Regions from separate parts of the Thalassotalea piscium genome, predicted to be linked through region 1. Evidence: riboswitches for the same ligand, from Rfam matches in the RefSeq annotation. Region 1 holds a riboswitch; the other holds the start of a gene.
The links. Region 1 has a riboswitch for thiamine pyrophosphate ahead of thiC (phosphomethylpyrimidine synthase ThiC). Riboswitches for the same ligand answer to the same signal wherever they lie in the genome.
Positions count from the first base shown of each region.

Region 2: another riboswitch for thiamine pyrophosphate. It lies ahead of QUD79_RS07900 (TonB-dependent receptor); the one in region 1 lies ahead of thiC (phosphomethylpyrimidine synthase ThiC).

Region 1 is NZ_AP027362.1:55,266-63,201, reverse strand. It holds gene thiS (sulfur carrier protein ThiS) at 1-172, opposite strand, end outside; gene QUD79_RS00285 (FAD-dependent oxidoreductase) at 163-1,329, opposite strand; gene thiC (phosphomethylpyrimidine synthase ThiC) at 1,339-3,273, opposite strand; TPP riboswitch at 3,350-3,449, opposite strand; gene QUD79_RS00275 (RNA recognition motif domain-containing protein) at 3,541-3,777, opposite strand; gene QUD79_RS00270 (sensor domain-containing protein) at 4,090-5,865, shown strand; gene QUD79_RS00265 (cysteine-rich CWC family protein) at 6,557-6,775, shown strand; gene QUD79_RS00260 (pirin family protein) at 6,829-7,674, opposite strand; gene QUD79_RS00255 (M61 family metallopeptidase) at 7,845-7,936, shown strand, end outside.
Region 2 is NZ_AP027362.1:1,825,503-1,833,438, forward strand. It holds gene QUD79_RS07880 (efflux transporter outer membrane subunit) at 1-234, shown strand, start outside; gene QUD79_RS07885 (efflux RND transporter periplasmic adaptor subunit) at 237-1,514, shown strand; gene QUD79_RS07890 (efflux RND transporter permease subunit) at 1,511-4,609, shown strand; gene QUD79_RS07895 (HIT domain-containing protein) at 4,681-5,031, shown strand; TPP riboswitch at 5,130-5,248, shown strand; gene QUD79_RS07900 (TonB-dependent receptor) at 5,322-7,496, shown strand; gene QUD79_RS07905 (hypothetical protein) at 7,526-7,792, shown strand; gene pnuC (nicotinamide riboside transporter PnuC) at 7,792-7,936, shown strand, end outside.

The DNA of each region.
Region 1 (7,936 bases):
CAATATCAATTAAATCATTCGGCTTTATTTGAGTAGTGCCGTAAGTAGATTTGGCGACAAATTCACCATTAATGGCAACCGCAAATGGTGGTTTAGCACCATAAAGTTGCAAAATATCCACTAGACTGTCAGCGTCGGTAACTAGCTCTTTATCATTAACTGTTATTCGCATACTGTTTTACCTTGGTTATAAAAGTTAATTAATCGTTCATCTAGGCAATTATTACTGTTAGTAACAACTGACCACGGTACTTGTTTAACCAGATTAAATGATCGTAATAACAATAACATTTGCTCAAGTAGGTAAGGTGTAAGTAAATAGCCATGGCGATACAAGCCATTAACTTGTATCACTTGATTATTAACTGATATGACGGGTTCATTGTCAGAAAATGTAGGTCGAAGGCCAGTTTGGATCGCCATTATTTCTGCCTCAGCAAAGCCAGAATGTATACTATAGGCGGCTGACAATAACTCCAATGCAGAGCGTACACTTATTGCTTGTTCACTGTCAGACTCTATCTCAGTCGCTCCAATAACGTATTCATCATTACCTTTAGGCACAATATAGATAGGATAACGCGGGTGCATCACTCTAATTGGCCGCAACAGCTTTACCTGTGGTGCGCGCACCCGCACTACTTCTCCTCGCACACCACGTAGTAATGCTTGTGGCTGTAATAATTGACGACTAGCCCCCAGTCCTCGACAGTCAATAACCCAATCAAAAGTGATCAGATCTCCATTGGGTAGTGCAACACTATTGTCTTTTAATTCAACATTTAAATGCTCATATAAATTAATATCACTGTCTTTTATCAACTGTGCACTTTGTTGATAAAGGGCGCAATTATCCACATGACCTTCATCTGGTAGGAGTAATCCATACTGAAATCGGCTAGCCAATTCTGGTTCAAGGTCAGTTAAGCGCGCATGATTAACTTCTACACTTGCTGCATGCTCATTCAGCGCATACTTCTGCAGTTTAAGTCGTTGTTTAAAATGAACTAAACTTGAATGATCTTTTGGATGTGCGACAGCAATACTTCCTAACTGCCACCAAGCATTATCAATTGCTAAGCAAGTAAGTAATTCAGGCCACAGCTTTAATGAACGTTGCCCCATTAGCATTATATGCTCACTCGCTGTAATAGATTCTGCGGTAGGTGCAACCATGCCAGCTGCTATTAACCCTGTCGAATTTGCCGATAACAAGCTGTTTTTTTCAAATAAACTAATCTGTTCAATGATACCTTCATCTTGTTTCGACAATAATAGCGCGAGTAATCGCCCCATTAAGCCAGCACCAACAATTGCAATATTAGACATAAATATCCCCTACTTTGCCGTATGGTAAAGCTCACTTCCTTTAGCTTTAAATTCAGCTGACTTTTCTTGCATGCCTTGCTTTGCTTTTTCATCAAATTGAGCTTTTATATCAAGCATTTTAATTTCAATATCACCCTCTTGCTTAGCAGCATATTCTCTGACTTCTTGACTTATTTTCATTGAACAGAATTTCGGACCACACATTGAGCAAAAATGCGCGACTTTGCCTGACTCTTGCGGCAAGGTTTCGTCATGATATTCACGCGCACGTTGTGGGTCTAACCCGAGATTAAACTGATCATACCAACGAAATTCAAAGCGCGCTTTAGACAAGGCATTATCTCTAATTTGCGCACCGGGGTGCCCTTTTGCAAGATCACCTGCATGCGCAGCAATTTTATAGGTAATTAAGCCTTCTTTAACATCTTCTTTATTAGGTAAGCCTAAGTGTTCTTTAGGTGTGACATAACATAGCATTGCACAACCGTACCAACCGATATTGGCCGCTCCGATTCCCGATGTTATATGATCATAACCTGGCGCAATGTCAGTGGTTAACGGGCCTAATGTATAAAAAGGTGCTTCATCACAGTGTTTTAACTGCTCTTCCATGTTCTCTTTAATCATATGTAATGGCACATGGCCTGGGCCTTCAATCATCACTTGTACGTCATGTTTCCAAGCGATTTTAGTTAATTCTCCTAGGGTTCGTAATTCACTAAATTGTGCCTCATCGTTGGCATCGGCTATTGAGCCTGGTCGTAACCCATCACCCAAAGAAAAAGAAACATCGTAGGCCTTACATATTTCACATATCTCTTCGAAATGTGTGTATAAAAAGTTTTCTTGGTGATGTGACAAACACCATTTCGCCATTATCGAGCCACCACGAGACACTATGCCCGTGACTCGTTTAGCTGTCATCGGAACATAACGTAATAACACGCCGGCATGAATGGTAAAGTAATCAACACCTTGCTCTGCTTGTTCAATTAATGTGTCTCTAAAAATTTCCCAAGTAAGGTTTTCAGCAACCCCATTAACTTTCTCAAGGGCTTGGTAGATAGGTACAGTACCAATAGGCACTGGTGAGTTTCGAATAATCCACTCTCGGGTTTCATGAATATAACGACCAGTAGATAAGTCCATTACGGTGTCTGCCCCCCAAAGTGTTGACCATACGAGTTTTTCTACTTCTTCTTCTATTGATGATGTGACTGCTGAATTACCAATATTGGCATTGACTTTAATAAGAAAATTACGACCAATAATCATAGGTTCAGCTTCAGGGTGATTGATATTGGCAGGTATAATTGCGCGCCCTTGTGCAACCTCTTTACGAACAAATTCGGGGGTTATTTGTTGAGGGATATTCGCACCAAAACTTTTACCCTGATGCTGTTGATTTAGGCTTTCATCACCAAGCTGTTGACGCTTAAAGTTTTCCCGAATAGCAATATACTCCATTTCAGGGGTAATAATGCCACGCTTGGCATAATGCATTTGAGTAACATTTGCGCCAGCTTTAGCTCGACGTATTGTCGGTAAGTTTTCAAAGCGAATATGCTCTAGCCCTTCGTCTGCTAACCTTTGCTGGCTATAACCCGAAGTATTATTAGCCAACACTTCTGTGTCATCTCGTGCCTCAATCCAAGTTTGGCGAAGTTTAGGTAAGCCCAGTTGTACATTTACTTCCGCTTTAGGGTCTGTGTATGGGCCTGAAGTATCATAAACTTGTACCGGCTCATTGGGTGAAAATATTGGTTCGTCTTTAGTACCGCCAATAAGTGAATCTGACAGCGAGATTGACCTCATTCCAACACTTATCGGATGAAGTAAGCCTTTAATGTATATTTTTTCTGAATTAGGAAAGCTTTGATTCGCACAGCTTTTAAGAAATGCCTGTGCGGCTTGGCGGTTTTCTTTACGAGTAGGTTTAGTCATTTTCAGCCTTTCAATATTATCGAGGCCATGCAAAAGCATAGCAAAATATAAAAGACGGAGTGTAGATCTCAGGTAGGGTTAATTTTACCTTGTTTCCTTCGCAGATATTAGTCTGAATCAGGTTCTACGGATCCCGCTTACGCGATCTCAGCCAAATGGCACTCCGACAAGAAGCTGTGATGTTAATATAGAACCAATAACATAGGCAAGGAGAATTCTATAAGAATTAGGTGACGAGCTATAACACTATCGCTTAAGCAGTCGAATTTACTGCGCTAGTTTAACTCTTATACGATTACTTGCTACCCTTGTTTCATGCAGCGCCGCAAGTGCTTTTTTAGCTTCTTTTTCATTTGGCATTTCAACAAAAGCAAAACCTTTAGATTTACCCGTTACTTGATCTAATACCAATGTGCATTCATTAACAGTACCGTGGGCTGTAAATAAAATACGAATTTCTTGTTCAGTTGTTGAGCGTGAAAGGTTACGAACTAAAAGTTTCATAATAAACCATAAGTAGTGATTACTGGTTAAATTGTCGCATATATTCTCAATTGACCAAGTTATTTTTCAAATTTCCTGTTAAATAGTCAATAACTGAGTAAAAGTGTAAACCTATAATTACAAAGCGGCTTTATTAGCGTGAACAGTTTATTTAAAATAAATTATCTTCATAATTTTTATATAATTAATTCTACAAATGTACTTTTATCACACTTTATAATAAAACAATTGATTTAAAGTCATTAAGGTTTACACTCTGTATTCTATTTTTCTGGGGTTAAATGACCTCATAATTGTTGTTAGGTTGTAGTTGTGAGTTCTTCGATTAATCTCGAACAGTCATGGATCATGGCTATTCAAGACATAATAGGGCTAACTAAGGATGGGCAGTCTGAAAAAATTAATACGCTAGAAAGTAAAAGTCAGCCCAATACTACTTTTGCTACACTAATTAATTCTCTCGATAAAATCGTAATATTAACCGATATTGATGGATTCATTGTAGAAGCAAGCCAAAAAGCAATTAGCTTATCTCAATACCCTCTTGAAGAACTTAAAGGCGAAAGTATACAAAAGCTTTATTGTTCTCTGCATAACAAACAATTTTTTAAAAGCACTTGGACACAAATACAAAGTGCCAACAAAAGTAAAACTGAATTATGGTATCAGAATAAACATGAGCAAATAATCCCTGTCGCGCAAACTTCGATAAGATTAGCATCAACAGAAGATAGCCTCGGCTACATTGTTCATACCATAGAAGATCTATCTACCAACATCGCCAGCCAAAGTAAAATGCAAAAATTGGCAATGTGTGATCATCTAACAAGCTTACCTAATAGATTAAATATAATACAAAAATTACGTGACGAAGTTGCTCATTTAAGCGTTAGTAACAAAAAGTGTGCGGTCGTATTTATTGATCTAGACGGATTTAAAAAGATAAATGATGTTTATGACCATTTAACTGGTGATCATTTAATGTTAGCAGGTGTTAAACGCCTACAATCAGTTATTAGCAACATATTTTTAGGTCGACTAGGTGGTGATGAATTTATCATGATCTACCCTTTCGATGACCTTAAGGCTCTCAGCTCTTTGCTCGACGATATACTAGCAGCATTTATCGACCCTTTCTCAGTACAAAGCCATGAGCTATTTTTAGGGATTAACATTGGTGTCTCAATTGCTCCTGATAATAGTAGTGACCCAGAAGTGTTAATTAACCAAGCCGACATGGCATTACACGCAATAAAAACAGGCGAAAAACGCGTTCAGTTTTATACTGCAGATTTTTTACATTGCATGCAAAGGCAACTAAAAATAGAGCATTGTTTAAAACAAGCTATTGAAACAGAAGAATTAAAAGTCTATTTTCAACCTAAGTATAATTTGGCCAATTATGATATTGTTGGTATAGAAGCGTTACTGAGGTGGCATCATCATGAACTTGGGGTTGTATCACCAGATGAGTTTATTAAGATCGCCGAAAATGCAGGGCTTATTGTTAACATTGGTCGTTACGTATTAAAAAAATGTGCCGCTTTGATCAATAAATTACAAGTTGAGAAAAAAGTATGTGTCCCTATTGCTATCAATATTTCAGGTCATCACTTTTCACAATCTAACATTTTTCAAGATGTTAAAGCGGTCTTATCACTTTATCAAATTTCTCCACAGTTTTTAGAAATAGAAGTAACAGAAAATGTAGTGATGATGGATTACGATATTGTGATTGATCAACTCACTCACCTTAAAGCGTTGGGGGTAAAAATATCAATTGATGACTTTGGTACCGGTCAGTCTTCATTAGAGCGATTATCAAAATTACCGATTGATTCATTAAAAATTGATCGCTCTTTTATCTTAAATTTAAGTGAGCAGCCCCAAACACAAGCAATTATCAAAGCTGTATTATCGCTGTCAGATGCTTTAGGGCTAAACTCTATTGCCGAGGGCATTGAAACACAAAGTCAGGAGCAGTTTTTACGATTAAACAATTGTAATTTAGGGCAAGGTTTCTTGTTTGCCAAACCCATTTGTGAAGAAGAGATTATTGCTTTATTAAATAACCTGAGTTCGGGATAAGCTAAGTACACCAAAGCTAAGATTTTCGCGTGTATCTGCGTATAATTTGCTACTTATAGCCAGCTATTAGGTACATAAATCAGCCTTGATTCACACAAAACTTTTAACATTGGTTGAGTTACAATGCACCTAGTACTTATAAAAAGTCACCTAAAGCACTGTAAACTATTATGTTAAGTGTTTTTATGCACATCCATTATCCCGAACTCAGGTTAAATAGTCTCGCCTAGCATAGCGAAATTGAACAAAAGTAGTTAACCTTATATAGTAAAGAAATCACACAAGTAATACCTGTTTCATTAAGTAAGTGATCTATTTTATACGCAGTGAAAACAGTCAAATACAAGGCATTTATTTTAATAATACCAGTTTCATTAAATATGTGATCTATTTTATACGCAGTGAAAACAGTCAAATACAAGGCATTTATTTTCATAACTAGTTGTTCTAATTATAAAATAAATAACGCAGTAGTTGATTGTTTTAACCAGTAGAAATGATCATATAATTAGTGAGATTGGTATAACTAGTTGTTCAGGGCAATTATGCTCCCGCATTGCCCACATAAGCTACATCCTTGTAGCGATAATTATAAAATAAATAACGCAGAAGTTGACTGTTTTAGCCAGTAGAAATGATCACATAGTTAGTGAGATTGGTATAATAGCCACCTAGAAGCATAAAATAATCCATGGTAAAAGTAACCGATGAAATTAACGCTAACCTTTGCCCAATTTGCCAAAATATAAATCAGTGTATGCTTGGTCAGCCTGAACCCTGCTGGTGCTATTCTGCTCAAATTCCAAGTACTATTTTTGAAAAAATACCGCCAGAGTTACAGCATAAAAGCTGTATCTGTAAAAAGTGTATCGCACAATTTAATGTTGAATTAGCCATTCGGGCAAAATAGCGTCAATCGAGTTATAGCAAGGTTAGTAACCCCGAGATAACTCAATATAACAATTACTTTATCAATTGGTTATTTTGATAATCGAAGTATGCTTGTTCAATTTCTGCATGCGTATTCATAACAAAAGGGCCGCTGCGTGCTACTGGCTCGTTAAGAGGTTGTGCTGATAAAAAAATAAAGCGAGCATTTTTATTTGCCTCTATCTGCACTTCTCTTCCTTTGCTTAATACCCCTAGTTGTTTGTCTACCAGTTTTCGCTTTTTATCGCCCACCAGTATCTCACCAGAAATAACGTAAATTAAGCTATTGTCGTTATCGTCAACCCTTTGTGTAAATTGAGCTAATGCTGGTAGTTCAATGTCCATATAACTGGGAACAACATAGTCATTTTTTATCACACCTTGGGTCGCCTGATCAGTACTTCCCGCTATAACTTTAACAACTCCACCGTCATCATTATGTTGCTGGTTTATTTCTTTCGCCTCATACTCTTGATAAGCTGGAGCTGTCATTTTTGCTACTTGCGGTAAGTTCACCCACAACTGAAAGCCATGCATGACGCCTGACTCTTGCTCTGGCATTTCAGAATGTATTATTCCACTGCCGGCAGTCATCCACTGAACACCACCGCTAGTAATAACCCCTTCATTCCCAGCGCTATCTTTATGGCGCATTTTACCATCAAGCATATAGGTAACTGTTTCGAAGCCACGGTGAGGATGAGCGGGAAAACCAGCTAAATAGTCGTCAGCATTATTAGACTCAAAGGAGTCAAACAATAAAAAAGGGTCAAGCATACTAAGCTCTGGGCTACCAATTAAACGTGTAAGCTTAACGCCAGCACCATCAGACGCTGGAAAAGCTTTTGTAACACTAATAAGTTCTCGAACCTTGTTCATTAAATTTACCTCTGATTATATTTAAAATAATAAGGAGCAAACTCCTTTCAATACAGGCAGTTAGCTTTGTTTAATTAGTATCTCATAAATGTATACAATTTTTACTTGTATTCACTCACTGATATTCACTACACTTTACCCTTTAAAATTTATCATTCATAGGATGGATAATGAGAAAACTACTCGCCCTTGCCTTACTGGTTGTTATCCCTTGTGCTTTTGCCAACGATACCACTTTATATCAGGTTTCTTTTGACAACGC
Region 2 (7,936 bases), 1.8 Mb from region 1:
AACCATTATGAGAAAGCAAAAGATAATGCTATTTCAGCCGAAACTATTTCTTTTGATCAATATTTAAAAGGTCTTGTTACTTACACTACTGTTCTAGAGTCACAACGCCGTGCTTTTGATGCACAGTCAACCTTAATACAATTGCAAAATCAATTATTAGCTAACCGTATTTCATTATTTGTTGCTTTAGGTGGTTCGCCATTTAGTGAGTCAGCTAATTTACAGAGTAAATAAACATGTCTTTAAAAATTAAAAAGTTAATCCCTCTACTTGTTATTACAGCTTTTCTGTTAACTGCTTACATTGTTAGCCAAAACCCACCTCAAACTAAACGAGGTAGACCTAGTTCAGCGCCGCAATTGACCGTAGATGTAGTAACACTAAAAAAAGCTGATACAACAATCTTTATCAATAGTTATGGCAAAGTAAAACCAAGAACTCAAAGTATTTTGTTGCCGCAAGTCTCAGGACAAATTATGGAAATTAGCCCAAATTTTAGAGATGGTGGCTTTTTCGATAAAGGCGATATGTTGTTAAAACTAGATGATAGAGACCATAAAGCTGAAATTGAAATAGCTAGATCGGCGCTTTTTACTGCTAAACAAGCATTAAGTGAGGAAAAAGCCAGAGCAGAACAAGCTAATCAAGACTGGCAACGCCTAGGTAATAAAGGTGTTGCTTCTGATCTGGTATTGCGTAAGCCACAATTAATGTCAGCACAAGCAAAAGTATCGTCTGCAAAAGCGAGTTTGGCAAAGTCAGAATTAGCGCTAGAACGTACTAAAATTAAAGCGCCATTTACAGGTAGGGTGTTGCGTAAAGAGGTTGATGTGGGCCAAGTGGTTTCATCTGGTACTAAATTAGCTGAGATATTTGCGGTTGACTATGTAGAAGTTCGTTTACCTATACAAAATAAAGACCTTTCATACATTGATTTACCAGAAAATAATCGTTTTCAAGGACAAGTAAGTTATCAGCCTGAAGTTGAGTTATCGTCAGATATTATGACAATAGCACAAACTTGGAAAGGGAAGGTAGTGCGCACCGAAGGAGCGTTTGACACAGCCTCACAGCAATTGTTTGTTGTTGCACAAATTGATGATCCTTACGGGATTAATCAATCTGAAGGGTTACCATTAAAGATTGGTCAGTACGTTAAAGCAAAAATTAAAGGAAAAGAGTTAAAAAATGCTTTAGTGGTACCTAATCAATCAATTTACCAAGGCAGTTACGTTTATATTGTTGATAATAATGTCTTAAAAAGAAAAGAAGTCTCATTAGCATGGCAAAACGACAAAATTGCTATCATTCGTTCAGGGTTAACTGAAGGCGAGCTTTTGGTAGTTACGCCTTTAGGACAAGTTAATTCTGGCACTCCAGTTGCCATTAATGCTAGAGATGGTGTTGTAGTTAAACCGACTAAACAAGCAAGTGGTAAAGCAACTAAAGGTACAGGTACAGGTAAAAGAAGTGAAAACAACCAACGTAAATCTGCCGAAGGTGAACAATTATGATAGCTTGGTTTGCGCGTAATCATGTTGCTGCTAATTTGTTAATGATCACTATATTTTTATCAGGATTATTTTCATTAAAAGGCAATATCCCACTAGAAGTATTTCCTTCATTTGAGTCTGATATAGTTAATGTAAGTGTTTCTCTGCGAGGTGCAACACCAGAAGATGTTGAACAAGGTGTCTCCATCCGTATAGAAGAAGCAGTACAAGATCTTGAAGGGATCAAGCATATTTCATCAACATCTGTTGAAGGTTCAGCCCGTGTTCGTATTGAGGCAGAGTCAGGCTATGATGTTCGCGAACTATTGTCAGATGTTAAAAGTCGTGTCGATGCCATTAATACGTTTCCTGTAGAAGCGGAAAAACCAACCACTTCAATTTTACAACGTACCAGAGAGGTTATTTCGGTTACAGTTTCTTCAATCTATAGTGAAAAAGAGATCCGAGAATTTGCGGAAAAAGTACGTGATGACTTAATGACCTTACCTGAAATAACACAACTTTCATTAGATGCGGTGAGAAATTATGAAATTAATATCGATGTTAGCCAAGATAAATTAAACCAATATCAAATTACCATAGCTGATATTGCTAACGCAGTAAAAGCGAGTTCACAAGACTTATCCGCAGGTAATGTTCGTACAGAAGGCGGAGACGTTTTAGTTCGCTCGAAAGGTCAGGCATACCGCCGTGATGAGTTTGAACAAATTATCATTAAGACAAACGAAGACGGTACTTTATTGCAATTGAGCGATATTGCCACCGTTAATGATGGCTTTGAAGAAACACCATTAAGAGCGCGATTTAACGGCAAGCAAGCGGCAATGATCGAGGTTTATCGTATTGGAGACCAAAGTGCTATTGAAGTTGCTGATGCAGTTAAGGCATATATTGACAACAGACAAGCAACATTACCTGAAGGGTTTAACCTTGGTTATTGGCGAGACAGCTCTGAAATTGTTAAAAGCCGGCTCAACACCTTGATCACTAATGCCTTGCAAGGTGGTTTTTTAGTTTTACTACTCTTGACCTTGTTTTTAAGACCATCTATAGCTTTTTGGGTGTTTATTGGTATTCCCGTAAGCTTTATGGGCGCGTTTATTATGATGCCTTTCTTTGGGATTTCTATCAACGTAATGAGCTTATTTGGTTTTATTCTAGTACTTGGCATTGTAGTTGATGATGCTATTGTTACTGGTGAAAATATCTACCGGCATACCCAAACTGCAAGTTCTGGATTAGAAGCTGCAATCAAGGGTACCGAAGAAGTGGCTGTGCCAGTTACTTTTGGCATATTAACAACCGTTGCGGCATTTCTTCCTTTGGCATTTATTGAAGGTATGCGAGGGGCAATGTTTGCGCAAATTCCAGTTATTGTTATACCTGTACTTTTATTCTCGTTGATTGAGTCTAAGTTTGTATTACCGTCTCACCTTAAAGGCTTGAAACTACGTAGTGAAAAGACCAAACAGTCGAAACTGAGTGCTTGGCAAGAACGTTTTGCTGATGGCTTTGAAAATGCCATATTAAAATATTATTACCCTATATTAAAAAAAGCAGTATCGAATAAATTAACAACACTGGCCCTATTTGTTGGTGTGTTTGTACTTATTTTAACCTTTATTACTTCTGGTTGGGCAAAGTTTACCTTCTTCCCTCGTATACCAAGTGAAGTGGTTAGAGCAACGTTAACTATGCCTGTTGGCAGCTCTTATGACGTTGTTGATGGGTATGTTGAGCGCATGGTTAATGCGGCTAATGTCTTGAAAGAAAAATACCAAGATGAAGAAGGTAATAGTATTATTTTAAACAGTATGGCAATTACACGTAATGAAACTGGCCGAGTTATGTTTGAAATATTACCTGCCGATATAAACGAAACAGGAATAGGATCTCAGCAGTTAGTCAGTGAGTGGCGTCAACTAATTGGAACTATGCCCGGCGCTGAAAGTTTAAATTTTCGGGCTGAAATTGGACGTGGGGGCGATCCGATTAATATTCAATTAAGTGCAAATGACTTATCAACACTTAAAGAAGTGTCGGCTCAAGTGCGCCAACAAATAGCGACTTATCCTACTGCTTTTGAAATATCAGACAGCTTATCTAATGGTAAAGAAGAAATTCAAATCGAATTAACTGATCAAGGGCACGCTCTTGGTCTAACAAGATCAGTTGTTACTAATCAAGTGAGATCAGCCTTCTTCGGTTCACAAATTCAACGAATTCAGCGCGGTCGTGATGATGTTAGGGTGATATTACGCTATCCGTTATCTGAGCGACAATCTTTATCAAATTTAGGTGAAATGCTAATAAAAACGCCTAATGGTGGACAAGTACCATTAGCACACGTAGCTACATTTAATCCAGGTAAAAGCCCATCGGCCATTAATCGAATAGATAGGTTTAGAACAGTGAATGTTACCGCCGATGTTGATAAAACAGCGACTAATATGACCGTACTGAATGCTGATTTGAAAATGTATTTAGATGAATTAATGAATAAGTATCCAGGAGTTAGCTATACCTTTGAGGGGGAGGCTAAAGAGCAAGCTGAGTCTTTCAGTAGTTTAGGTTTTGGGCTCATGTTCGTGTTTTTCATTATTTATTGCTTACTAGCGATACCTTTTAAGTCTTATATTCAGCCGTTAATTGTAATGTCGGTTATTCCTTTTGGTGCAATTGGTGCAGTACTTGGTCATTGGATTATGGGGATGGACCTTACCATTATGAGTATTTTAGGTTTAATGGCTTTAATTGGTGTAGTGGTGAATGACAGTTTAGTACTAGTTGATTTTATCAATAAAAAACGTGAGCAAGGTATGGCGCTAATGGAAGCTGTTTTAACAGCAGGGCAGTCTCGTTTTAGACCCGTTATGTTAACATCGCTAACCACATTTTTTGGTTTGATGCCGTTACTTTTTGAAACGGCTACCCAAGCACAATTTTTAATTCCTATGGCAGTATCTCTTGGTTTTGGAATTATCTTTGCGACCTTTATCACCTTAGTGCTTATTCCAGTTAATTACATGTTAGTTGAAGAGCTAAAGCGTTATACAAAAAAGGGTACTGAAGCATTAAAATCAGTAACCGCTTAACTTATACATAAAGGAGTGTTGCTTTTGTGTTTTAATAGCAATACTTCTTTATCATTTATGGAGCGTTAATTATGGCTGAAGAAACCATATTTTCTAAAATTGTAAGACAAGAAATACCAACCCCACTGTTGTATCAAGACGAGCTAGTGACTGCATTCCGTGATATTTCACCGCAAGCTAATACGCATATTTTAATTATTCCCAATAAGTTAATACCTACAGCGAACGATATTGAAGAAAGTGATGAATTAACTATGGGCCGAATGTTTACTGTTGCTAAAAAGTTGGCAAAAGAAGAAGGTATTGCCGAAGATGGGTATCGATTGATTATGAATTGCAATCAACATGGTGGACAAGAGGTCTATCATATTCATATGCATTTAGTCGGTGGTCAACCATTAGGTAAAATGCTTGACCTGTAAGATGTATAATAATTCTGTTGTTATTTAAGTATCTCAATAGGTAATTAACCGTATTATCAACAAAGGCTGTACATTTAACCAAATATTGATAATATGCTGCACGAACCAAGGGGTGTCCTTACTAAGTTTACTTTGTAACGGGCTGAGATGTGATATTTGCAAACCCTTTGAACCTGACCCGGATAATTCTGGCGTAGGAATGGTTAGTGTTTTCTATATTCTTATAACAGAATAATGGATCACACTTTTTATCTTATGCCAGTAATGTGTATTTACCAATTGAGATAAACATGACATTCAAAAAATCTTCATTAGCAATTGCCATTACTGTTTCACTTTTCACCCCCGTTTCATTTGCGCAATCTACCGAGCAAGCCGTTGAAAAGATCACAGTAACGTCAAACTTCAAAAAACAATCATTAGCAGCAACACCAACAAGTATCGCTGTCATTAATCAGCAACAACTTCAAGACCAAAGTGTTCAGCACTTTGATAACGTATTATCAAGTATTGCAAATGTTAATTTTGCTGGCGGAACATCAAGACCAAAGTATTTTCAAATAAGAGGCGTTGGAGAGCGTTCTGAATATAATGGCGCTCCTAACGCTTCCGTTGGCTTTATTGTTGATGATATTGATTTGTCTGGCTTAGGAATGGCCGCAAATTTATATGATGTTAGCCAAATAGAAGTATTAAGAGGCCCACAAGGCACTCGTTTTGGTGCAAATGCGTTAGCCGGTCTTATTTATGTTCAATCGAATGAACCTACCGATGTTGCAGAGCACGGAATAACTTCCAGTTTCGGTGATGACCAGTTACTGACTTTATCAGGCTTTAGTTCCGGAGCATTATCTTCTAATGTAAATTACCGAGTAAGTTTAGAGCATCACCAGCAAAATGGTTATAGCAATAATTCATTTTTAGACAAAGATGACACTAATAATATTGATGAACTAACGGGCAAAATTAAAATTAATGCGCAACTTACCGATGAATTGGCGATCAAATTTACCTTATTATTCGCTAATATGGATAACGGTTTTGATGCATGGACGCTAGACAATAACGGTTTTCAAACACTAACTGATGTACCAGGTGTTGATAATCAAAAATCTATTGGTAGTGCTTTAAAGTTTGAATATACAGGCTTTGATACAATTGACTTAACTGCTATTTCGAGCTTCACCACAACAGATCATCAGCATGCTTATGACGGAGACTGGGCAAATCCTGAATATTGGGCAAGTAAAGAGTGCCTTGATGAATACGATGAAAATGGTAATGGCGAATACGATGATACGATTGCTTGTGTGTATGATTACCTTTGGGACAAAAAAGCGGAACGCGACGTATTATCGCAAGAGTTTCGCTTTAGCAATAAAGATAACAATAAATTATTTGCTCAAACAACGGATTGGTTGCTAGGAATATATGTAAGTCGACTCGAAGAAGATAACATTACCGAAGAAATGTACAATGGTTGGGCATCCGACACAATATTTGCACACTATAAAGCGACTAATTTGGCAGTGTTTGGACAGCTTGACAGTGAATTGACTTCAGGTTATCAGCTTTCAGTTGGATTGCGAGTTGAAAAACGAAGTAGTGACTACAACGACTTTACATTAAGCGGTGGGATTGGAGATGTCTTTTCCCCAAGTGAAACTATGTGGGGCGGTCATATTGCGTTAAGTAAACAACTTAATGATCAGCATAATGCCTATATCAGAGTTGCGCGGGGCTATAAAGCTGGTGGTTTTAACATGGGCCTTCCTACACAATTAGCTAAATTTAAAGAGTTTGAGACCGAAACATTACTCAATTACGAATTCGGTCTAGACTCACAATATTTTGAAAAACGCTTGAGCTCACGTTTAGCTATTTTCTCTATGGATCGACAAGATCAACAAGTTAATGCCTCACAGCAAAATCCAGATAAACCACAGCAGTTTACAATTTACACGGCTAATGCAACAAGCTCTTCAAGTTATGGTATGGAAATGGATGTGTCATGGCAGTTAACCAGTGACGTTGTTCTTTATTCTACACTGGGCTATTTACGGGCAAAATATGACACGTACGCCTATTTTGACAAGTATGGGAGCAGCATTGATATATCAGATCGTGAATTAGCGCATGCGCCCAAATTTAGTTATAGTTTTGGCGGTACTTATCGAAATGATTCTGGCTTTTTCTTTAATGCGTATGTTGCGGGGAAAAGTGGTTTTTATTTTTCGGATAGTCATTCTGAGAAAGCAGATAGTTCATCGACAGTTAATGCACGTTTAGGTTACGAAACTAACGATTGGTCTATTTATTTATGGGGTAGAAACCTGGCCGATGAAAAAGTTGCAACACGCGGCTTTTACTTTGGTAATGAGCCTGACATTGGCTGGGCTGCTAAAAAATATCAACGATATGCTGCCCCCAGACAATTGGGCGTTACATTTGATTATCAATTTTAGTTTTTATTAACGTGACAGAAGGCAATATAATGAATATTTCAATTGAAATTAGCTTATACCCATTAGCGCAAGAAAAATTTAAAACAGATATTTGGGCTTTTATACATAAATTGCGCGCTATTGATGGCTTAACCGTTGTCACTAATGGCATGAGTACTCAAGTATTTGGTGACTATGACTTAGCGGTAAAGCATGTAATGGAAGAAGTTAAGCTAGTACATCAAACCATTGATAGCGCGGTATTCGTGTGCAAATTCATCTCTGGTGACCGTTCTGAAGTAGAAGCTGAAAGTTAATGGCTGATATTGTTCATTATTATGCTAATTTACCGCTAGTTGAATGGCTTGCGGTAATTAGCTCATTATTATATGTAATTCTTGCAGCGAATAATAATATATGGTGTTGGCCCGCCGCGCTGGTTAGTACCACATTATATACGG